Regions from separate parts of the Sporosarcina pasadenensis genome, predicted to be linked through region 2. Evidence: riboswitches for the same ligand, from Rfam matches in the RefSeq annotation. Region 2 holds a riboswitch; the other holds the start of a gene.
The links. A riboswitch is a leader RNA that binds a small molecule or an ion and turns the genes downstream of it on or off. The one in region 2 is predicted to bind thiamine pyrophosphate.
Positions count from the first base shown of each region.

Region 1: another riboswitch for thiamine pyrophosphate. It lies ahead of tenA (thiaminase II); the one in region 2 lies ahead of AB1K89_RS14020 (YkoF family thiamine/hydroxymethylpyrimidine-binding protein).

Region 1 covers NZ_JBFEGM010000025.1:93-10,872, reverse strand. The annotation lists gene ureC (urease subunit alpha) at 1-1,531, shown strand, start outside; gene ureE (urease accessory protein UreE) at 1,543-1,998, shown strand; gene AB1K89_RS18160 (urease accessory protein UreF) at 1,991-2,677, shown strand; gene ureG (urease accessory protein UreG) at 2,706-3,317, shown strand; gene AB1K89_RS18150 (urease accessory protein UreD) at 3,319-4,143, shown strand; gene AB1K89_RS18145 (PadR family transcriptional regulator) at 4,468-4,815, shown strand; gene AB1K89_RS18140 (HAAS signaling domain-containing protein) at 4,802-5,809, shown strand; gene thiW (energy coupling factor transporter S component ThiW) at 5,983-6,477, opposite strand; gene thiE (thiamine phosphate synthase) at 6,474-7,100, opposite strand; gene thiD (bifunctional hydroxymethylpyrimidine kinase/phosphomethylpyrimidine kinase) at 7,120-7,959, opposite strand; gene thiM (hydroxyethylthiazole kinase) at 7,925-8,761, opposite strand; gene tenA (thiaminase II) at 8,762-9,445, opposite strand; TPP riboswitch at 9,546-9,653, opposite strand; partial or broken gene AB1K89_RS18110 (hypothetical protein) at 10,175-10,780, shown strand, end outside.
Region 2 covers NZ_JBFEGM010000010.1:60,258-71,037, forward strand. The annotation lists gene AB1K89_RS13995 (metallophosphoesterase) at 1-521, opposite strand, end outside; gene AB1K89_RS14000 (Zn-dependent hydrolase) at 514-1,836, opposite strand; gene AB1K89_RS14005 (energy-coupling factor transporter transmembrane component T family protein) at 1,950-2,705, opposite strand; gene AB1K89_RS14010 (ABC transporter ATP-binding protein) at 2,686-4,056, opposite strand; gene AB1K89_RS14015 (ECF transporter S component) at 4,049-4,630, opposite strand; gene AB1K89_RS14020 (YkoF family thiamine/hydroxymethylpyrimidine-binding protein) at 4,632-5,213, opposite strand; TPP riboswitch at 5,291-5,397, opposite strand; gene AB1K89_RS14025 (NUDIX hydrolase) at 5,673-6,155, opposite strand; gene AB1K89_RS14030 (hypothetical protein) at 6,459-6,632, shown strand; gene AB1K89_RS14035 (YecA family protein) at 6,756-7,754, opposite strand; gene AB1K89_RS14040 (hypothetical protein) at 7,934-8,425, opposite strand; gene AB1K89_RS14045 (polysaccharide deacetylase family protein) at 8,525-9,454, opposite strand; gene AB1K89_RS14050 (ATP-binding protein) at 9,560-10,126, opposite strand; gene AB1K89_RS14055 (DUF3889 domain-containing protein) at 10,244-10,573, shown strand; gene AB1K89_RS14060 (MBL fold metallo-hydrolase) at 10,751-10,780, opposite strand, start outside.

The DNA of each region.
Region 1 (10,780 bases), on a different contig from region 2:
AGCCACACGGAGGGATGGTATTCCGGACACCGTCATCACAAACGCAATTATCCTTGATTATACAGGTATTTATAAAGCCGATATTGGAATCCGTGACGGCAAGATTTCCGGGATCGGGAAGGCCGGAAACCCGCTCGTCATGAATGGTGTAGATATCATAATTGGTTCAGGGACCGAAATCATTGCGGGCGAAGGGATGATCGTAACTGCCGGAGCCATCGACACTCACGTCCACTTCTGCAATCCGGCGCAAGTGGAAGTCGCACTTTCAGCAGGTACGACGACATTGATTGGCGGCGGCACTGGCCCATCGGCAGCTTCTCGGGCTACAACTGCAACACCTGGCATTTGGAATATCCACCGGATGCTTGAGGCAGTAGATGCCTTGCCGATCAACGTCGGATTGACGAGTAAAGGGCAGGCGGCGTCAAAAGAACCGCTCGCGGAACAGGTGCGCGCAGGCGTTATCGGCCTGAAGGTCCATGAAGACTGGGGAGCGACTCCGTCGGCACTCGACCATGCATTGCAAGTCGCCGATGAATACGACGTGCAAGTGGCGCTTCATGCCGATACGTTGAATGAATCCGGTTTTATGGAAGATACGATGGCTGCTGTGAAAGGCCGCGTCCTCCATATGTATCATACGGAAGGGGCTGGCGGCGGACATGCTCCGGATTTAATCGAGTCGGCAAGCTATATGAACATATTGCCTTCCTCAACGAGTCCGACCTTGCCGTATACGAAAAATACACTCGATGAACATTTGGACATGCTCATGGTCGCCCATCACCTGAATCCTTCCGTCCCTGAAGACGTCGCGTTTGCGGACTCCCGCATACGCCGGGAGACGATCGCTGCGGAAGACGTCTTACAAGACATGGGGATCTTCAGTATGACAAGCTCTGATTCCCAGGCGATGGGGCGCGTTGGTGAAGTCGCCTTGCGCACTTGGCAAGTGGCGAACAAGATGAAAAAGGAACGCGGTCTGATGAAAGGTGACCAAGAGCGCTCCGACAATAACCGTGCCAAGCGCTATATCGCGAAATATACGATCAATCCTGCAATAACTCACGGGATTTCGGAGTATGTAGGCTCTATAGAAGTCGGGAAAATTGCCGATCTCGTCCTTTGGAAGCCGGCATTCTTTGGCGCCAAACCTGAGATGGTGCTGAAAAGCGGGTTCGCTGTGCAAGCCTTCATGGGAGATGCAAACGGATCCATCCCAACTCCTGAGCCCTTCATTCATCGACCGATGTATGGCCAATACGGAAAGGCACTCGCCCGCACAAACATCACGTTCATCTCACAAGCTGCATTCGACGATAAAGTCCATGAGCAGCTTGGTCTGGAGAAAATCATTTTACCGGTGAGAGGCATCCGCGACCTATCCAAGAAGGATATGAAGCTGAACTCGGAGACCCCTGAACTGAAAGTGGATCCGCAAACTTACGAAGTCCGCGTGAACGGCGAACTGATCACGTCGGAACCTGCCGATGAAGTGCCAATGTGTCGACGATATTTCCTATTTTGAGGTGAAGTGAATTGATAATTGAGGAAATCAAAGCAAATTTGGAAGACCTTGATGCGCACGAAGTAAAACAGCGCCATATTGAGAAAGTCTATTTAGAAAGCGCCAATCTCGTGAAACGCATCCAGCGAGTGAAGACGGATCACGGAAATGAAATCGGCATCCGGCTAAAAAATCCGAAAGACCTCGCAGCTGGCGATATTCTGTTCATGGATGAAAAGAATCTTATTGTCATCGATGTGCTCACGGATGATCTGTTAATCATCCAGCCGCGTTCGATATATGAGATGGGAACGATTGCCCATCAGCTCGGCAATCGCCATCTCCCTGCACAATTCGAAGGAGACGAAATGCTCGTCCAATATGATTATCTCGTCGAAGAGCTGTTGCAGGAACTGAAAATACCATATAAAAGAGAGGACCGGAAAGTGAAACAGGCGTTCCGGCATATTGGGCACAGCCATGACTGAAAACCTGTTGCCTCTCTTCCAGCTGTGCGATTCCACTTTCCCTACGGGGGCGTTCAGCCATTCGTTCGGGATGGAGACGTATATACAGAAAAATAAAATCCATGATCAGAAAACATTTATGCAATGGGTAACGACATATGTGAATGAACAGCTCGCCTACTCGGACGGCATTGCCTGTAAGATTTGCTACGAGGCATTGGAAACTCGTGAACAAAACAGGATTTGGGATATGGATCAACTTCTATACGCCCAAAATATTCCGGAAGAAACGAGGGAAGGGACGAGAATGATCGGCGAGCGAATGTTAAGCCTCGTAAACACGCTATACGACATCCCGCTCTTATCCGAATATGCGGACAGGATACGGGATCAACGCGCAAGCGGCCACCCCGCCATCGTTTTTACCGTGCTCAGTCACCATCTCGGCGTCTCTTCCAACTCAACCATTCTCTATTATTTGTATTCGTCCGTCTCGAGCCTCGTCCAAAACGCAGTGCGGTCCATACCACTCGGACAAACAGCCGGACAAAAAGTGATCCAGGAACTCCAGCCGGTTCTGATGGAAACAACAAAGAAGATACAACAGCTTGACATAGAGGACTTCGGAGCCGTCTCGCCCGGGCTCGAGCTCGCCCAGATGCAGCATGAGCGCGTAGGGATACGGATATTCATGTCCTGATCGAATAAAACAAAGGAAGTGTTTATTTATGGAACCAATCAAAATCGGAATAGGCGGACCGGTCGGAGCCGGCAAGACGATGCTCGTCGAAAAATTGGCCAAGTACTTGGCTGATGAAATTAGCATGGCTGCCATCACAAACGATATCTATACGAAAGAGGACGCTAAAATCCTCATGGAGACAGGCGTATTGCCTGAAGACCGAATCATCGGCGTCGAAACGGGAGGCTGCCCGCACACCGCAATCCGCGAAGATGCCTCCATGAACTTTGCCGCAATTAACGAATTAACAAAGAGGCATCCCGATGTAGAGATCATTTTCGTGGAAAGCGGCGGAGACAACTTGGCAGCAACGTTCAGCCCAGAACTCGTCGATTTCTCCATCTATATCATCGACGTAGCACAAGGCGAGAAGATTCCCCGAAAAGGCGGTCAAGGAATGATCAAGTCTGACTTGTTCATCATCAACAAAACAGACTTGGCTCCACACGTCAAAGCTCGTCTTGACGTTATGGAATCCGATACGAAAGTGTTCCGTGGCGACAGGCCATTCGTCTTCACAAACTTGATGGAAGAGGAAGGGCTAGAGGAAGTCATCGACTGGATCAAAGAAAATGTTCTACTCAAAGGACTGTCTTAATATGGAGCAGATGACGGGGGAGCTACAGCTTCGGCTCGAGGATAAACAAGGAAAAACAATTGCGAAAGACGTTTATTTCCAAGGTGCCTTGAAAGTGATGAGGCCAATCTACCTCGATGATTCCGGCCAGGTGTGCTATTACATCCTGAACCCGGGAGGCGGCTATCTCGATGGCGACCGTTACAGCATGAGTTTCACTCTTGATAAGAAAGCTCAAGCCACGATCACGACCCAAGGATCGACAAAAGTGTACAGAACGCCGACTGATTTCGCCTATCAAGAAACAGAAATCATCCTTAACGATCGAAGCTATCTGGAGTATTTGCCCGATCCGCTCATCGCCTATCAGGATGCGAAATACAAGCAGAAAAATATATTCCGTATGGACAGCACGTCTTCTCTCCTCTACACGGACATCATCACGCCGGGCTGGAGCCCCAAAGGCGACCATTTCAGTTATGAGCTTGTGCAGCTGATCAACGAATTCCATATTGACGGCGAACTCAAAGTGTACGACCATCTTAAGCTCGCTCCGGCAGACCAGCTGCTCGGCGACATCGGCTTCCTAGAAGGCTACACACATCTTGGCTCCATGTTTGTCATTGACGAAAAAGTCGATGACGGGTTGATCGATCGGCTTTATGAAACTCTTTACGAGAAAACGGACTCTTATCAAATAGGCCTTTCCAAGCTACCGGTGCCCGGAGTCGCTATCCGGGTCTTCGGTAATTCAACTCAACTTATTGAAGGGCTATTCTCCAAATGCCATCATTTAATCATGCAGGAATGGTTCGGAAAACGACCAAGTCCCCTACGCAAATATTGAATTCGCAATGAAAGGGTTGGAAATCGATTTGATTTCCAACCCTTTTTTCGGTTCCTTTTTCGGTGCCTCTTTTTTGGTGCCTGTGCACCACACATTTATGACAATTCATTAAAATTCATATAAATGCAAAAAGAATCCTACTGAATGTTGATTTGGTCGGCTTCTCCAATTTTTTTATACAATTGTAGTGCATAGTCAGAATTGTGTGTTGCACAGGCACCCACACAATTCTGCATTCTTAACCACAAATAATAACACTTCCCCCATTGTTAGCGGAATCACAATAGTGTACGATGCATAGTATAAGAAAACGAGGTGACAGCTATGGGGCCATTATTGGATACATTCACTACAGAATTAAGGAGAGGCACGTTGACTCTTGCTGTGCTAAGTCAATTACGAACGCCTCAATATGGATATTCATTAGTCCAACGTCAAGAAAAAGCAGGCGTTGCCATTGAACAAAGCACGTTATACCCGCTCCTCCGCCGATTAGAGAAACAGGAACTCTTAACAAGCAGTTGGGATACAACAGAAAGTCGACCCCGTAAGTATTACGTAATCAGTGCGTACGGCAGCGACATTTATGAGCAATTGAAAAAGGAATGGGAAACGATGACATCGGAACTGAAAACTTTATTGGAAGGAGATGAGAATGATGAATCTGATTGAAGCCTACGTATATGAGGTGACGAGAAGGTTGCCGGAAAAATCACGGAATGATATCGCCCTTGAGCTTCAATCCACTATTGAGGATATGTTGCCCGACGATTTTTCCGAGAATGAAGTAATGGATGTCCTTTCAAAACTTGGTGATCCCGCTCGTCTCGCCGCTAGCTATCGCGACACACCAATGCATTTGATTGGCCCAAAAGTGTACGACGCTTATTTATGGACGATGAAAATGATCATCCCATGGGCGATACTCATTACCGTTTTAGTTCATGTCGTTGAAACCATTGTCCTTTTTTCAGGGGAAGAAAGTATACTTTCTGTCGTCATAAAAAGCTTTGGTATCATCATCGCCAATGTCATCCATGTGCTCATCCAAACATTCTTTTGGGTCACGATCGTTTTTATTTTCATTGAAAGAGTCGGCTTGGCTAAAAGCAGTGGATCAATTACAAAGCATGGGACGGAATGGAGTCCTGAACAGTTGAAGCATGTCCAGGTCATCTCGAAGAAAAAAGTGATTCCAAGAAGTGAGGTCATTTTCGGATTGGTCTGGACTGCAATTTGGGTCGTTCTTTATTTCAACGCGGACCATCTTGCAGGTGTCTATCGATCAATCGATGGAGATGGGTTACAAATGGTGATGCCAGCTTTGAATCAATCGGTATTGATGTCGTACTTGCCAATCGTTTTACTATTTGCGGCACTCGAGATCGGCATGGCGCTTTACAAATTTAAAGAACGGCAATGGACAATGAGGCTTGTAACGATAAATGCAGTCATCAAAGTGTTCAGCTTGATCGTCTTCATCGTCATTGCCAGCAATCCCGCCCTCATCAACGAGGCAATGATTCCTTATTTGGCAGATATTCTTGAAATCAATTTAACCTCAGTAAATAATTTCACAGATTGGGCGGTATGGACCGTCGTTGCGATTATCGTCGTCACCGTGTTCATCGAAGTCTACGACAGTTACCGGAAAGCGAAAGCATGAATTGATTGAGGTAAATTCGGTGCCTGTGCACCACACATTTATGACAATTCATTAAAACTCATATACATGCAGAAAGAAGCCGACTGAACGTTGATTTGGTCGGCTTCTTCAATTTTTCTATACAATTGTAGTGCATAGTCTGAATTGTGTGTTGCACAGGCACCCGAACAATTCTAATAACTTTGTACCCTTCTCCCCACAGGCATGGCCTGAAGACGGATTGCCACGATGACTCCTATGACTGCCCCGCTTATGCTGGAGACGAGGAAGGGAGGCATGAAGAAGAAGGCGGTGACGGTCGTTCCCATGAGGACGGCTGCGTATGGAACCGCGAAGAGCGATGCGATGATTCCCGTCCCGATGATTTCTCCGATTGCCGCCATACACGCCCGCCCAGACTGCTTATACAGCAGACCGGCAAGTGCGGCGCCGATCATCCCTCCCGGAAAAGCGAGCAACGACCCGGTGCCGGTTAATATGCGAACGAGGCCGGTCATGAAAGCAATGATGACGGCAGGAATGGGTCCGAGCAAGATTGCAGCGATGACATTGACCGCATGCTGGATCGGGTAGGCGCGGGCAATGCCTGCAGGAAAGGAGACGAATGCAGATCCGGCGACCGCAATCGCAGTGAATACGGTCATGAGGACAAGTTTTCGCGTACTCATCGCAGCACGCTCCTTTCGCGGCTCCATTGCGTTGCAGCTTCCTTCAATTGCCGGGACGCCATTTCAGGGTTAGTAGATGAAGCAATCGCTGAAATGACAGATATTCCGCTTGCCCCTGCACGGAAGACGGGTTCCGCATTCATTGCCGTGATGCCCCCGATTCCGACAATCGGCAAATCAGGATACAACTTCGCCACTTTCTCGATCATCGCCGTCCCCGCAACCGGTTTTGCATCGTCTTTCGATATCGTCGGATAGACGGGTCCCATGCCGACATAATCCGCACCTGCCGCTATGGCCGCTTCAGTTTCTTCTATTGAATGGACGGAAACCCCTAGAATCTTTTCGGCTCCAATCCTTTTTCGGACAAATCGCGCCTCAGCATCATCCTGTCCGACATGGACGCCATCCGCGTCAATCTCAACAGCGAGGTCGACATCATCATTCACAATGAACGGAACGCCATATTGCGCACACAATTGCTGGCAGCTCTGCGCAAATGCCTTATTTTCCATCCCGACAAGCGCACGTGCCCCCTTTTCACGCAGCTGGAAACACGTAATCCCGCCTTTTAAGGCCTCTTCCAAGACGGACAGCGGCTTCTCCGCATTTGTCGAGCCCATTATGAAGTAAAGCGTGAGGTCAATTTTTCCCAATCAATTCAACATCCTTCCGTTCCACCGGGCCCCGCTTCCGCAGTGCCGCATGGTTTGTCGGCCCGTGCCCATTGCCGATGGAAAGCCCATCCTCAATCGCCGCATGGATAAAATGCTTTGCTGTAACGACTGCATCATGCATCGGAGCACCTTTCGCAAGCTCCGCCGTAATGGCTGCGGCAAACGTACATCCCGTACCATGCGTGTCTTTCGTGTCGATCCGTTTGCTCTTCATTAAAAAGCAATCGCCCGCCGAAGACAAAAACAGATCCTCCGCGTCAGGAGTATCTGTCCGATGCCCGCCTTTCAGCAGTACGGCTCCGGCTCCCTTCCGGAGCAATTGATTTGCGGCATTCTCCATATCTTTCATTGACGCAATCGTCATTCCCGTCAACACTTCCGCCTCCGGTATATTGGGCGTCAAAAGGGCCGCCGACGGAATGAGACGCTCTTTCAAAGCTGCAATCGCCGACTGTCGGAGAAGCGGAGCGCCGCCTTTCGCGATCATGACGGGATCGACGACTAGAGGAATCCGATCATGACGGCTCATTGTATCCGCGACCGCTTCAATAATCTCCGCAGAGAACAGCATCCCCGTTTTGGCCGCGCCAACTGTGAAATCAGTTAGCACCGCCTCGATTTGCGCAATGACGATGTCGGTCTCTATCGGTTGAACTGCATGGACGCCGAGCGTATTTTGAGCAGTCACCGCCGTTAATGCGGACGTTCCGAACGTGCCGAGCTCCTGGAATGTTTTCAGATCGGCTTGGATCCCTGCCCCGCCGCCACTGTCAGAACCGGCAATCGTTAGAGCAACTGAAGTCATTTGACACCCCCCCTTCTACAATGAATTGGGCGACGTCTATTGCGTCATCATCTAATTGATGTAAAGCATTCAGGAAATAAACCGCAAAATCACCCGGACCTGAAGACGGTTCAGCCGCCAATTCTCCCGCTTTTTTGTAATACGCAAGACTATAAGCAACCGCATCAATCGGGGAATGTGTACCGACGGACAGGAAGGCGGCGGAAACCGCGCTTAACAGGCAACCCATGCCCGTGATTTTACTCATGAGCGGATGCCCTCCTGTAATTCGGATGATTTTATCACCATCCGTCACGATGTCGGTCTCACCGGTAACAGCGACGAGGCAACGGTGGCGGAGGGCTACATCTTTAGCCGCCTCTTCGATATTTGCCGAACCTGCACCTGCATCGACGCCTTTCGCTTCCCATTCAACACCCGCAATGGATGCAATTTCACCGGCGTTTCCACGGATGAGCGTAATATCCAATTCCTCCAGAAGTGTAGCGACTGTATCTTTACGGAAAGCAGTCGCCCCTGCGCCGACAGGATCCAATACGAGTGGACGCCCTTTAATGGAAGAAACTTTTCCGGCAGCGATCATTGATTCAACTGCCGAAGGATCCAGCGTCCCGATGTTTAGCAATGTACACGAGGAAACGGCGGCTACTTCTGCCGTCTCCTCGATTGCATCCGCCATGATCGGAGAAGCACCCAATGCCAGCAGGCCGTTCGCTTGAAAGTTTGCAACGACAATATTCGTGATGCAATGGACTAACGGGTTTTGTGTACGCAGTTCTTTCAGCAATAAAGATTGAGCCATTTATGCATGCACCTCGCTTGTTTCAAGAGACCATGTTTGCTGCGTCCATGCCATTTCCCAAAACTGCAATTCATAGTGGACGCTTTTAATGAAATGAGCTTTCAATTGTTCGCGTCTTTTATCCGAAAGATCTTCCGTCAGTTTATTCAATCGATCGATCTGTTCACGGGTTGCCTGCTCGAACCATTCAGAACTGTACGTGGCAATCCATTTGTCGTAAATCGGGTGATTCGGTTTCGCATCCTTGAGCCGCTCGCCGATTTCGTAATACAACCAATAACATGGAAGCAATGCGGACAACGTCGTAGCCAAGTCGCCTTCCAACGCCGCCCGGTATAAATGCGACGTGTAAGCATACGCTGTCGGCGCCGGGTCAAAGTTTTCAATATCTTCATCCGTAACACCCAACAGTCCAAAGAAGCCTTCATGCAATGAAATTTCCGCCCCGCATGTACCATCCGCATGCTGCGCAAACCGTTGCACCGTCAATAAATCCGTCGCCTGCACGGCAGCCATGGCATGCACTTTCGCAAAATGCTTCAAATAATACGAGTCTTGCAGAACGTAATGTTTGAACACTTCTTCAGGCAATGTCCCTTCCGCAAGCGCATTAATGAACGGATGATGGAAGCTCGCCTCCCAAACATCGTTGCATTCCTTCCGTACCTCTTCACAAAACGTCATTCCAACCACTCCTTTAAAGTTTTGGAAAACCAAAAAAGCCGCTTCACTCAACACAATCGTTGAAGAAGCGGCTCGCATATCGGCGTAAGATAACCTTTGGAAGACGTGCGACCCACTTCCCTACGCTGGTATGAGCCAGATCAGGTTCGAAGGGTCCGTGTATCGATACACGTCTCAGTCTTTCACAAAGACTCCCCCAGTGGTTAACTCTTTTCAGTTTTCAACTACACTATAACATAGATTACTATTTTGGCAAATCTGACATCTGTACTTTACGGTAATGTAATATTTAGAAATAAATAGCGATAGACCGTTTATACCACGCGTTAACCATGAAAATAAAGTAATAGGACAGGCATACATAGCACGTTATCGGCATTTTTAGGATTGGTATAATATGGTTTAACAGGGTCGAATCGATTACATTAAACCCTCTTTTTAGTCTTCTCCCACGCTTATTTATTATTACAAAGGTTAATATTTCCACGAATACTTGTTAATTGGTTGTCATACCATTGTTATTTTCTTTTGTTATTGTTAGTAATGTGCAGATGGGGCACTGCTCACCTATCCGAATGAAACTATTGTGAAGATAGTAAAAAACGGCCCTACACTCTTTGCTCGAGAAGGAGGCGGATGTACATAACGACTTTATTAGGATGAGTGTTATTTCGCTTCATGATCTGGTAGTTGGGTAAAAAAATTTAAGAAAAGGGAGTTTGATCATTCTTGGTTAAAGAAACGAATCGTAACGAGAAGAACACGAAAAAGAAAATTTTACCGTTTGTCATGTCGACTTCAATGTTAACTGCTGCTATTTTTGGAGCAGGCGGATCAGCGTTAGCGGCTGAAAACGGTGAAAAAGAGTTTAAAAACCACGGTGAAAAGGTTTCCTATTATGCAACAACTATTCCGGGTTCACCTGAAAAAGGGAAATTCATGCGTACGATTGCAAATAAAAACTTCGTAGCTGCTGAGCCGGATGAAGATGATACTACAGATGAAGATGACACAGATACACCTAATAACGATGACGATGATACAGACGCACCAGCTGATGAAGAAGGCACGGATGCTCCGGCTGACGAAGAAGACGCTGTAGATGCTCCGGCTGACGAAGAGGATACTGTAGATGCTCCAGCTGACGAAGAGGATGCTGTAGATGCTCCGGCTGACGAAGAGGAAGCTGTTGACGCTCCGGCTGACGAAGAAGATGCTGTTGACGCTCCAGCTGACGAAGAGGAAGCTGTAGATGCTCCGGCTGACGAAGAAGAAGCTGTTGACGCTCCAGCTGACGAAGAAGAAGCTGTTGACGCTCCAGCTGACGAAGAAGAA
Region 2 (10,780 bases):
GCATATTCACGGCTCGTCTCCCTCCAATCAGGAATATCCTCAACCCCCGCATGAATGATGATGAAGTCTTTTGTTTCATAGGCGATCGGCAGACGGTCCAGCCAGCCAAGCACGTCACCGAAATGACTCTTATAAAATTCCCCAAGCTCCTTAAGCGTCGAGAATTCGTCAAGAGTCTTCCCATGAAGGTCGAGCATTTCATTCAAAATGGAATTCTTCCGCTGCCGCATATAGTTTTTAATGCCCTCGACATTATTGAATACATAATCATAGACGACATCGCAATTCCCTTTCGTAATGAAAACCCGATCAGATTCAGCGCTCAACTTTCTCGCAAACGCTACCGTCGACAGGCTGTCCGGCCCTTTTTCACAAAGGTCGCCGTTGATGAATAAGTAATCTTCTGTCGTATAATTCACTTTCTCGAGTAATTGCTGAAACAGCGGAAGATTTGCATGAATATCTGACGTAATGATCATTCGTTTATTTTCATCTAGCTTTAATTTCCTTACTTCAATCATGGAGCGAATCCCCTTTTGAGGCATGATCCATTTGTTTTTCAATAAAATCCTTCAATACATGTGCAGCTACTACACAGTCGTTCAAGTCCGTCCATTCTTCCGGATTATGGCTAATTCCTTTTTTACTGCGGACGAACAGCATGGCTGCAGGGACTTTCCTTCCGATGACCATTGCATCATGCCCCGCCCCACTTATCAATTCCATCGGTTTAATCCCGAACTTCGTAATGGAGTCCTTCAAACTTGTTTTGAGTGTTTCGTCGATCAGCAATGGTTCAACAGCTAGCATCCGTTGGTAAAGGACGTCTACATTATGTACTGCGCCTGCGTCTTCCGCGGCCTTTATTATCGCTTCTATTAATGCATCGCGTTTCTCTTCATGGATATCGCGTACATCCGCGGTCAACTCAACCTTTTGAGCAATGACATTCGTGCCATTCGGAAATACATTCATTTTTCCAATGGTCGCTACAGCCGTGTCACTGAATTGAATTGGCAACGTAGCAACTGTGCGAATAAATTCACCAGCTGCCAAGACGGCATCCTTACGGTCATCCATCGGAGTGTTTCCTGCATGCCCCGCTTCCCCTTCGAACGTGAAGGCTACCGATGCAGGTCCTGCGATTCCTTTTACAACACCAATGGGAAGGTCACTTCTTTCCAGTTTCTTGCCTTGCTCGATGTGAACTTCAACGAACAATTCCACTTCACTCATATCCCGCTTCGCTTCCCATACAGCGTCTAATGTACTCCCGTATTCTTGAATGACCGTTTCGAAAGATTTCCCTTCACTATCCTTCAATAAAACTGCATCTTCCCTATTCAAACGGCCTAGGACAGCATGGCTTCCCGTCAATCCCGTGCCAAATCGCGAACCTTCCTCATCCGAGAAAATAACAACTTCAAACGGCTTTATCGGTTGAACCCCTGTCGCTTTCCATGCTTCCGCCACTTCCAATGCAACAATTACACCAAGTGGTCCGTCAAAATTTCCGCCATTTGGGACACTGTCAACATGAGATCCTGATAAAATCGACTTCCCGTCAGTCGTTCCTGCCATCCTACCGAATACATTTCCTGCCCCATCTTCTCTAACTAGTAAACCCGCCTGTTCCATCCAGCCTTTCACCAATTGCTTTGCCTCTTTTTCCTCGGCTGAAAACCCTGGACGATTTATGCCACCTTCTGCTGTTTGACCTATGCTGGATAATTCGCTTAATCGCTCGGCAATTCTTCTTCCATTGATGCCTCCCGCAGATAAGGATTCATCATAACTTTCGATTAGTTTTGTATAAATATTCTTTTGTTCTTTCATTACCTTTCGCCTCCTCTATTTCAGAATCCTTCATATTCTCTAACTATATCACACACTTATTTCGCCTTACATCATAAAATCCCACTTGAACATCCAAGTGGGACTTTGAGAAATTAATTGATATACAATACACTCGTACAACTTAGAACAAGTAGCAGCATGAAAAGGCTAACCATATACCCGTCCACCTTCCCGACACGTATGACTTTGTAGAAGCTTTCCCTTTTGTCACCCGTAAATCCCCTCGCTTCCATCGCGAATGCAGCTCTTTCCGCTTTCCGGACAGCACCCGCAAGCATCGGCAGAAGGATTTTCCGCATATGGAGCAATCGAAGAAGTGCATGTTTCTCTTGGACTGCGCCTCTTAACCGATGGGCTTGCTGGATTTGGACAAACTCATCCTTCAGGACTGGCAGGAACTGATACCCGACCAAAATGCTGTACGCGATTTTCGGTGACAACTTCATTTGCTGCATTAAGCTTAAGATGAATGATACTGGGTTTGTCGTCAGTGCGAATAACAACGACAAGCCGGAGAACGCAAGGACTCGAAAACTGAGAGACAACGCATGGTTCAACTGGACTTCCGTAATATTGATTGACCAAATGGACAGGACGACTGGCCCTGACTTGTCTTCCGCAAATACTAGCGTCGTCCAAAAGTATCCGAAAGCCATGACGAAAAACGGAATCATGATCAGAATCCACATTTTCCAATCAATCCGGCTGAACAACAGCTGAATGACAAGTACACCGACCCACATGAGCAACGGCGTCCACGGGTTGAAAAAGAACGCCATCGTCAACATGCAAACCGTGACGACAATGAACTTTGCAGAAGGGTTCATCTTATGCAAAGCAGAGCTCATGTTGCACCCATCCTTTCGGTTGAAGTAAATGATGGGTTGCTAGTAACTCTTCGTCCCGCCATACTTGGTCGGCATCAAACTTCCCGGTCAAAGCTCCATCTTTCATTACTAAAATCGAATCCGCCACATGATACGCAAACTCCATATCATGGGTGACGATTAAAAAGGTCGTTCCTTCCCTTGCCCGTTCGTCAATCAATTTGAACAGCTCAGCCATCGCTGCGGCGTCTTGCCCGGATGTCGGCTCATCCATCAAGATGATTTCCCGGCCGTCGCAAAGCATCGAAGCGATTGCCACTCGCCTCTTTTGCCCATGGCTCACGGCAAAAGGATGTGCAGCCGAGACCGACGCCAAATGCAATCGGCCAAGCAATTCTTCTTCATTTTCACCGCCGCCGAATGCAACTTCATCCCGAACTGTCTTCGTTACGAATAAAAATTCCGGTGATTGGGGGACATACCCTAAATTAGAAGGCCGCACTGTTCCATTCGCAGGAATCAATTTGCATAATGCTTTCAGCAAAGTCGATTTGCCACTTCCGTTCGGTCCGGCAACAATCGCCACTTCCCCCCGGTTCAATGTGAAGGAAACGTCTTTTAGAAATAACTCTGTGCCGACTTCAGCCACTTCCAATGACTGAAGTTCTTGTTTGCTGCTATGTCTTTTCGTTATCTGTTCCGCTTCATTTATTTCCTCCAACTGAATTTCACGATCGAAAAAGTCGCCCCATAAATCGAGACGATGTTCAATCGCCAAGATTGTCAGAGACCGTTTCTCTTGCAGCTCATCCAGCCAATCGATGAACTGCTTCGCAGTATACGGATCCAAATGGGAGATCGGTTCATCGAGGAGAAGTACTTCCGGCTCCATGATCAATGCACACGCTGTTGCAATCCGCTGCTTCTCCCCGCCGGACAGCTGTTGGATGATGGAATGACGGAAATTGCTCAAGCCCGTCAGCTCCAACACATCTTGAATTCGTCCATCCATTTCTTCCCGGTCCACATTTAAATTTTCAAGCGTAAAGGCAAGCTCCTCTTCGACAGTCTGCATACAAAATTGTGCATCCGGATCCTGAAAAACCGTCGCAATCCGGTGATTCACTTCTCCAGGTGAATAGGACTGGCTTTCTTTATTGAATAATGAAACGGTGCCCTTTACGATGCCATCGCAGTTTTCCGGATATAGCCGGTTGCATAAATAAAGCAATGTCGTCTTGCCGCTTCCGCTCGGCCCCGTAATGACGACTCTCTCCCCACGATTGATTGACAATGATAGTTCTTCCAAAATCCATTCCTCATCATCAGGATAGCGAAAACTTACGTTATCGAACCGGATCACTTCAGGCACGGGCCTCACCTTTCTTCGTACGCGTAATCGCATATCCACGGAGCGAGCCTGTAGCGAGCAATCCATCGACGACCATTTTACCGCCAATGCCTGCAATGACCGCTCCGCTGACGATCCGGATGCCAAGCATGAGCATTACATAGCCTGTGCTGAACACCGCGAATCCGCCTAAGAAGTAGCCATAGATGAAACTGAATACCGAGGAGCCTACCCCCGCCAACATTAACACCCATAAATCAAACCGCCGATAGCGCGTTGCAGCGAAAGCCGCTTCAGCGCCTAATCCTTGTATAATACCCGCAAGTATTAAACGCGGACCGACCGCATTCCCTAAAAGAACTTCGACGGCAGCGGCAATCGTTTCAGAGATGAGCGCCGCGCCAGGTTTTCGGATAATGTACATGCAAATGATCGACACGATGAACCAAATACCGAACATCCATTCATAAGCGATCGGACCAATGAACCCCGACCATATATTCCCGACATGCAGAAACAGCAAATAGACAATCCCGAACACGACCGAAAACAACGACATGAGAACAACTTCTTTCAACTTCCATGACTTCAACATCTTACAGTCCTCCGTGCGACGGACTGTTGATACTCATCGAAACCGTCATGACGAGATGCTTATGCTCTTCTGAACGCGCATTGCTAAACGATTCTTCATAAAATGCAAACACATCATGGATATCCCCATGGATGCCGCTCGCATAATGCATTGATTCATTGAACACGCCTTGCTCCTTCGCCCGGTCCACTTCGCGATAAATAATGTCCATATATGCCGGATTATTCATCGGATAGAGTGCAAATTGAGAGGAGACGTATTGCTTCGTCTCATCCGTATTCGCGATCTTCTCGCCTTTATCCAAATACGCATCGCCCGCCGTATCACCCGGGCATCCTGCCGAAAACGTACCGGATAACGCAATATGCTTACCCGTTTTCGCAGCATGCAATGTAATCGCCTTCGCCACGTTAAAGACATGGACCTGCTTGCCCCGAATGACAGTAGACACATCATCCGTATGCATCAATACATTTGACGTATCCGTTTGTTCCAACGCTCCTTTAATCACACTTACAAAATCATCTGCCATCGGATGTAACGAAAAACGAAATCCGACGATTGGGCTTAATCCACATTCCATTTCCTTCGACCTCCCGAAAAAATTCCATAAAAAAACTACATCCCGGAAGATGTAGCACTTCTCCAATATGAAACAATCGGAAAGCCACTACACTTCCCCACGCAGGTATTATCCTGATCGGGTCATAAGGGATCGGAGCCATTGCTCGCATCTCAGCCAATATTGGGCACCCCTAGTGCAGAAACGGTATGTAGTTGTCTTTTATGTTGCCATTAGTATAGACGAAGAATTTTTTATTGTAAATGAAATCTGGCAAACTCGTACTTTCGTCTGTAGGGTAAGGGTACTTTATTGCAGATACGCATAAAGTTGTTTATTCACGCATAAACACGAATACTTACGCATAAATCCAGAAGCACGCATAAACGTAATTATTTGCTCATAAATCGCTGCAGATACGCATAAAGCAATTTATTCAAGCATAACTGCATTAGCCGGCCGGTTTCGCTTTTGTTCTAGTTACACCTTCCTGCTCAATTTCACTTCAAATTCCGGATGTGTGACATATTCTTGGTACTCCACATTCCCGTCAAACTTGAAATACTCTTCAATGCGGGCCCGTATCGCAGGCTGCGTAATATATTCAAGCACTTCTTCCTTAGGAACCCACTTGCAATCCGAAGTCTCTTCTGACGTGCATAGCTCACCGCCGACCGGCTTGCACGCAAAGTCGAACATCACCTTCGTCGGAACGTCCGTCACTCCGTCATACCATTTATAAATAGCTGAATTTGTATACACACCAATGAGGTGGGACACTTCCACATCGATGCCACTTTCCTCTTTCACTTCCCTGATGACGCCATCCATCAAATTTTCCCCCACTTCGACTTGTCCGCCTGGAAACACCCATCCGCCGTGATGCGTTTTTACGATTAGTAAGTTCCCTTGATCATCTTCCACGAGCGCCCCGCATGCTACAATATGTGTCGGCATTGCCATTCTCCCCATCCCCTTTTCTATGAATCATTCTCGTAATGCCTTTACTAATAACAATCTTATCATATCAATAAAAGCTTTCATTCAAAATAGTTAAACTAATTACATCATGGAAAAACCCTCAGACCGGAACAGTCGAGGGATGCTTGCCTTACTTATAATTGCCTACAGTGTGCCCGCACTTAATTAAAACCTATTGAATCCTCCATGGAAATGTTGGTGTCCCATGTTGTGGTGGTGATGTCCCATATTGTGGTGTTGGTGTCCCATGTGGTGGTGATGATGCCCCATGTGGTGGTGAACCGGGTGAAAACTGACTGGATAGAACGTTACAGGTTGGACGCCCATATGGTGATGACTATGCATATGTCCCATATGGTGACTCATATTTCCCGTATGAAAATAGTGATGGTGCTCATGCCGATGTTCATGCCGATGCCTTTCATCCATGTGATTATGTTCTGGGTTTCTCAAGTCTAATACCTCCTTCAATTATCATTCATACTATGGTATGCATGAATTCAAGTTGGGTATAGGCTTACCTGTTGCTACTACAGAAACCACCTACCGCTATTCACAGCTGTAGGTGGTTTCCATGTAGGATTACTCGGAAGCCTTCGAGAGGCAGTAAGCATCCAGTTCCTTATAATACTTATTCATCGATGATGGCGAAACATCGAACCATTCAGCGATTTCTTTCAATGTCATAGAAAGCGGCTCGAAAAACGAATGCTCTTGACCAAATCGGATCGCTCCAGCTGCAATCGCTGTTTCTTTACGGGCATTCGGTTGCTGTTCCACTAAAAAGTCTTCAACGATTTCCAATAATTTTGTTGCAGTACGGTCATGTTGTTCGAGAAAAGCCATGACATCGAGCAAAACGGTTGCCTCAAATTCAGTAAACTCCCCGCCTTGATAGCCGTTTTGACCGAGCAACATCCAGAAATTCATCGCGTTCTCCTTTAAGAACGCACTGATATCTTGCTCTTCACCCGATGTAAATTGATTTGCAAATTCCTTGATCACTTCTCCATGATCTGTCGGGAAAAAGATGAGACTTGAAACGGCCAAATACTGACTTTCCTCTCCTGTACCGTCAGGCAGCATGAAGCAGAATAAGTGTACACCTACTGGAACCGGCTTCTCACTTTCCCGTCGTAACCGAATCACTTCGCCGTTAAAAATCGATTTCACCGTAATGTAGCCATCTTCAACGTCAATCACTTCCCCGATGATAGCTTGGGGTCGCCGCCATGTGTCGATGACTCGCAATACGGAAGGACGCAACAGCTTTTTCTTCTGTTTGTCCAAGTATCCAGTCCAAATGTCCGGTCGATGATGGAAAAAGAATTCATCCAACACAATAGCTTCAATCATCTCTTCTTCAGGCAAATATGTATTCAATGAACGTTTCCATTCATTCGCCAGTTCCAAGTAGTCCGGAATGTCCTTCCGCTCCGGATACACATCATAAAATGTTTGCAGTAATCCTTCCAATTCTTCCATTTGAACAGCCTCGACAGAAACAGCCTGTTTCGACTGACAGCATTTCTTATATTTCTTACCACTGCCACAAGGACATGGATCATTACGTCCAATCATTTACAACACTTCCCTTAAATAATTTACAACTCTTCCATTTTACCATTTATATGGCCTTTTCGAAACGGTTCCAATTTCTTGTTTTGACTTATGAACTGGACCTTTTGGCCATCGGAGATTGATTATCTTGAAAATGAAAAGAGCCAATCGCCTGAGCGGTTGACTCTTTTCACTTAAATTTAACAAAGCACGACAATCTCATAAGGTGTCGTCTGCGCCGGAATGCTTCTCGTCGAAGCACCGTAGATGACGACCAGATTTCGGTTTGCGGGATTGCCATTAAATTCTTGCCCGTTTTCGAGAACGATTTCTGTTTGCCTCGATAGATTCAATTTCAAATTGCCGTCACTGCTTATTAATTGGCTGTTAAAGAAACTCACTTTCACAAAGTAATCTGCATTATCCCTCGCCATCACAATTGCCCGATATTGCGGAGGGTAAATTAACGGTACTGGCGCGTCTGCATCAAAAAATCCTGTTACAAAATCTCCGACCTTCACCTTGACATGCTCCACAAAGTAAGTTGTAGGCTCGACAACAAAATTCACAATTGAACCATCGTTGCCCATCAGTGAAAATAATTTGTAGCAACCTGATTGCGGATCGTTTTGCATAATCGAAAAGTCATCGATCCTTGTCACTCTGCCGCTAGCAGATAGAAAGTTCGTCAATAGCATACCTCCATCACGATTAGAACGTTCGATACATAGTATGCATCTTCATTACAAAGTGATGGCTTAAAGCGGACATTTCAGTTTCTGTGACACTTTTCAATCAATCCGTTTCTCACTCATCAATTCACTGACCGTCCCGAGCTGAAGGCCTTTCGCTTTTATTTCAGTTATCATTGCCCCCAGCCCTCGAGCGACTGGTTCGGTAGGGTGCATGAGGATCATTGAGCCGTTTTCCACTTTTGAGACGACACGCCTCACCATTTCGGTAGGTTCGGGCTTTCTCCAATCGACCGTATCAACCGTCCATAAGATCGTTTTCATGTCGAGTTCGTCGGCGACATCGACAGTTTGCTGATTGAAACTTCCGCTCGGCGGGGCAAACCACTTCGGCTTGAATCCGATCGTTTCCTCGATGACATCATTCGTTTTTGAGATTTCCTCCATCGTCTCGGCCCTGGAACGTTTCTGCAAGTCGGGGTGACTGTACGCGTGATTGCCGATTTCATGGCCATTTTTGTGAATCATCAATGCCAGATCCGGATTCTTTTTCACCCAACTGCCATCAAAGAAAAATGTGGCTTTTACTTGATGCTCATCCAAGATTTTTAGAATGGGAGGAATAAATTCATTCCCCCACGCGACATTGATATTTAAGGAGACCATCGGCTTCTCCGGATTCCCCCTAAAGATTGGCTGAGGCTCCAAGTCGTCCAAATGAACTGCGGGCGGCACTTCCTCAAAGACGAGCTTCGTTTCGTCAAACTTCCCTGCCTTCTTCATCTTTTCATAACTCGCTTTAACATCGACACGCAACCCATTGTACCCGGGCATCGCCTTCCATACCGTGTCCACCTTCGCATCAATCGGCTTGACTTCATGCTGCTCACTGTAAGAATTGATCTCTTGATAAAGCGCTTCATTTTTCACAGAGCTTTTCATAGTCGAGTCATGGAACATAGCAGTGCTTGGAATTGTAAAGCCTACTAACGTTACTAAGAACGTCCCAACGAGCAATAAATACTTCATGGTACGCATTTCCCCAGGCAATTACCGAATGTCATCGCAAGTCCTCCATTTGATTATGTTGGCTTTACGATTCCCCTTCACCATGGAACTATACTTTGCCAATGACTAGAGCACATCTTTTTCGATCATGATGATCGTCTCAATAACACTTTCCACTTCACTGCTATCGTTGATTACGAATAAATGATTTGCTTCTCCCTCAACTGGATCCGCTACATCTTCCTTCAGTGAGTCTGTATTTTGCCGATTGAGCACCTGTTCAAAATTGGATGAGCTTCTGAATATATTCGTATTCCGTTGACTGTTCGAAACACGAGCTTGAAGAACACGGTCCGGCAAATCAAAGTGGACGAGGATGCGAATAAATTCATTCTCAGGAAACAACTGTTCAAGTAAATACGCTCGACCTTTCCGACTCCGATTTGAATTACATAAGATCAGATGACAGTCACTATGTTCTTTCGCGTAATCGACGATTAGCTGGGAAATAGCATGCTTAAGCGTATTCGGCCCTGTCTTCGGTTGCAAGTTTTTATAGTACGTGTTGATGAATGCCCCATGATTATCTTGATCCATCACTATAGAGTTCTCGAGCTTCTGCTCCAAAGCCCTCGCAAATGAAGTTTTTCCGCTATGTGTCTTACCAACTGTAATAATCACTAACCTCTTCATCGTCACATCTCCTATCCTTACAATCTGCGAATGAATTATTCTCGAACGAACAGAATGAATCCAACCAAATTACTCATCCTACTGGCACCAATCCTGAAAAAAAGGAGTTGTAAACCAATGAAAAATATCGTTATGGCACTTGGACTTTTGATGTCCGTTTACACAGCAATAACCCAAATCCCCATCACCATACCCGCACAAGTAGAAGTTCCGTCTTACGCCAAATGGGGAGTGCTTGCGGTAAAGGAGACAAAACAAAAATACCCCGATGCAAATATTATCGACTACTTGCATATCGGGAGCGAAATAAAAGACGATACAACAATTGAAAAGTTCAAGCTATGGTTAAAAGACGACCGCCACGAATTTGGCGTCTTCGTCAACATCACATTTAATACAAGAACGAGCGAACTAATCAAAATCGACTTCCAGGAAACCGATCGATAAAAGCCGTGAAAGGCGGTGCCTGTGCAGCAAACAATTCCGCCTATTCACTACAATTGTATAACGTAATAATAATAACCTGGATTTAATAATGTTTCAGTACAATATTTCGTCATAAATATCCAAATTAATGAATAGTCATAAATGTGCCGTGCACAGGCACCGGCACAATTCCGACAATTACCAGCCGTTGATGAAGTAGCCGATTGC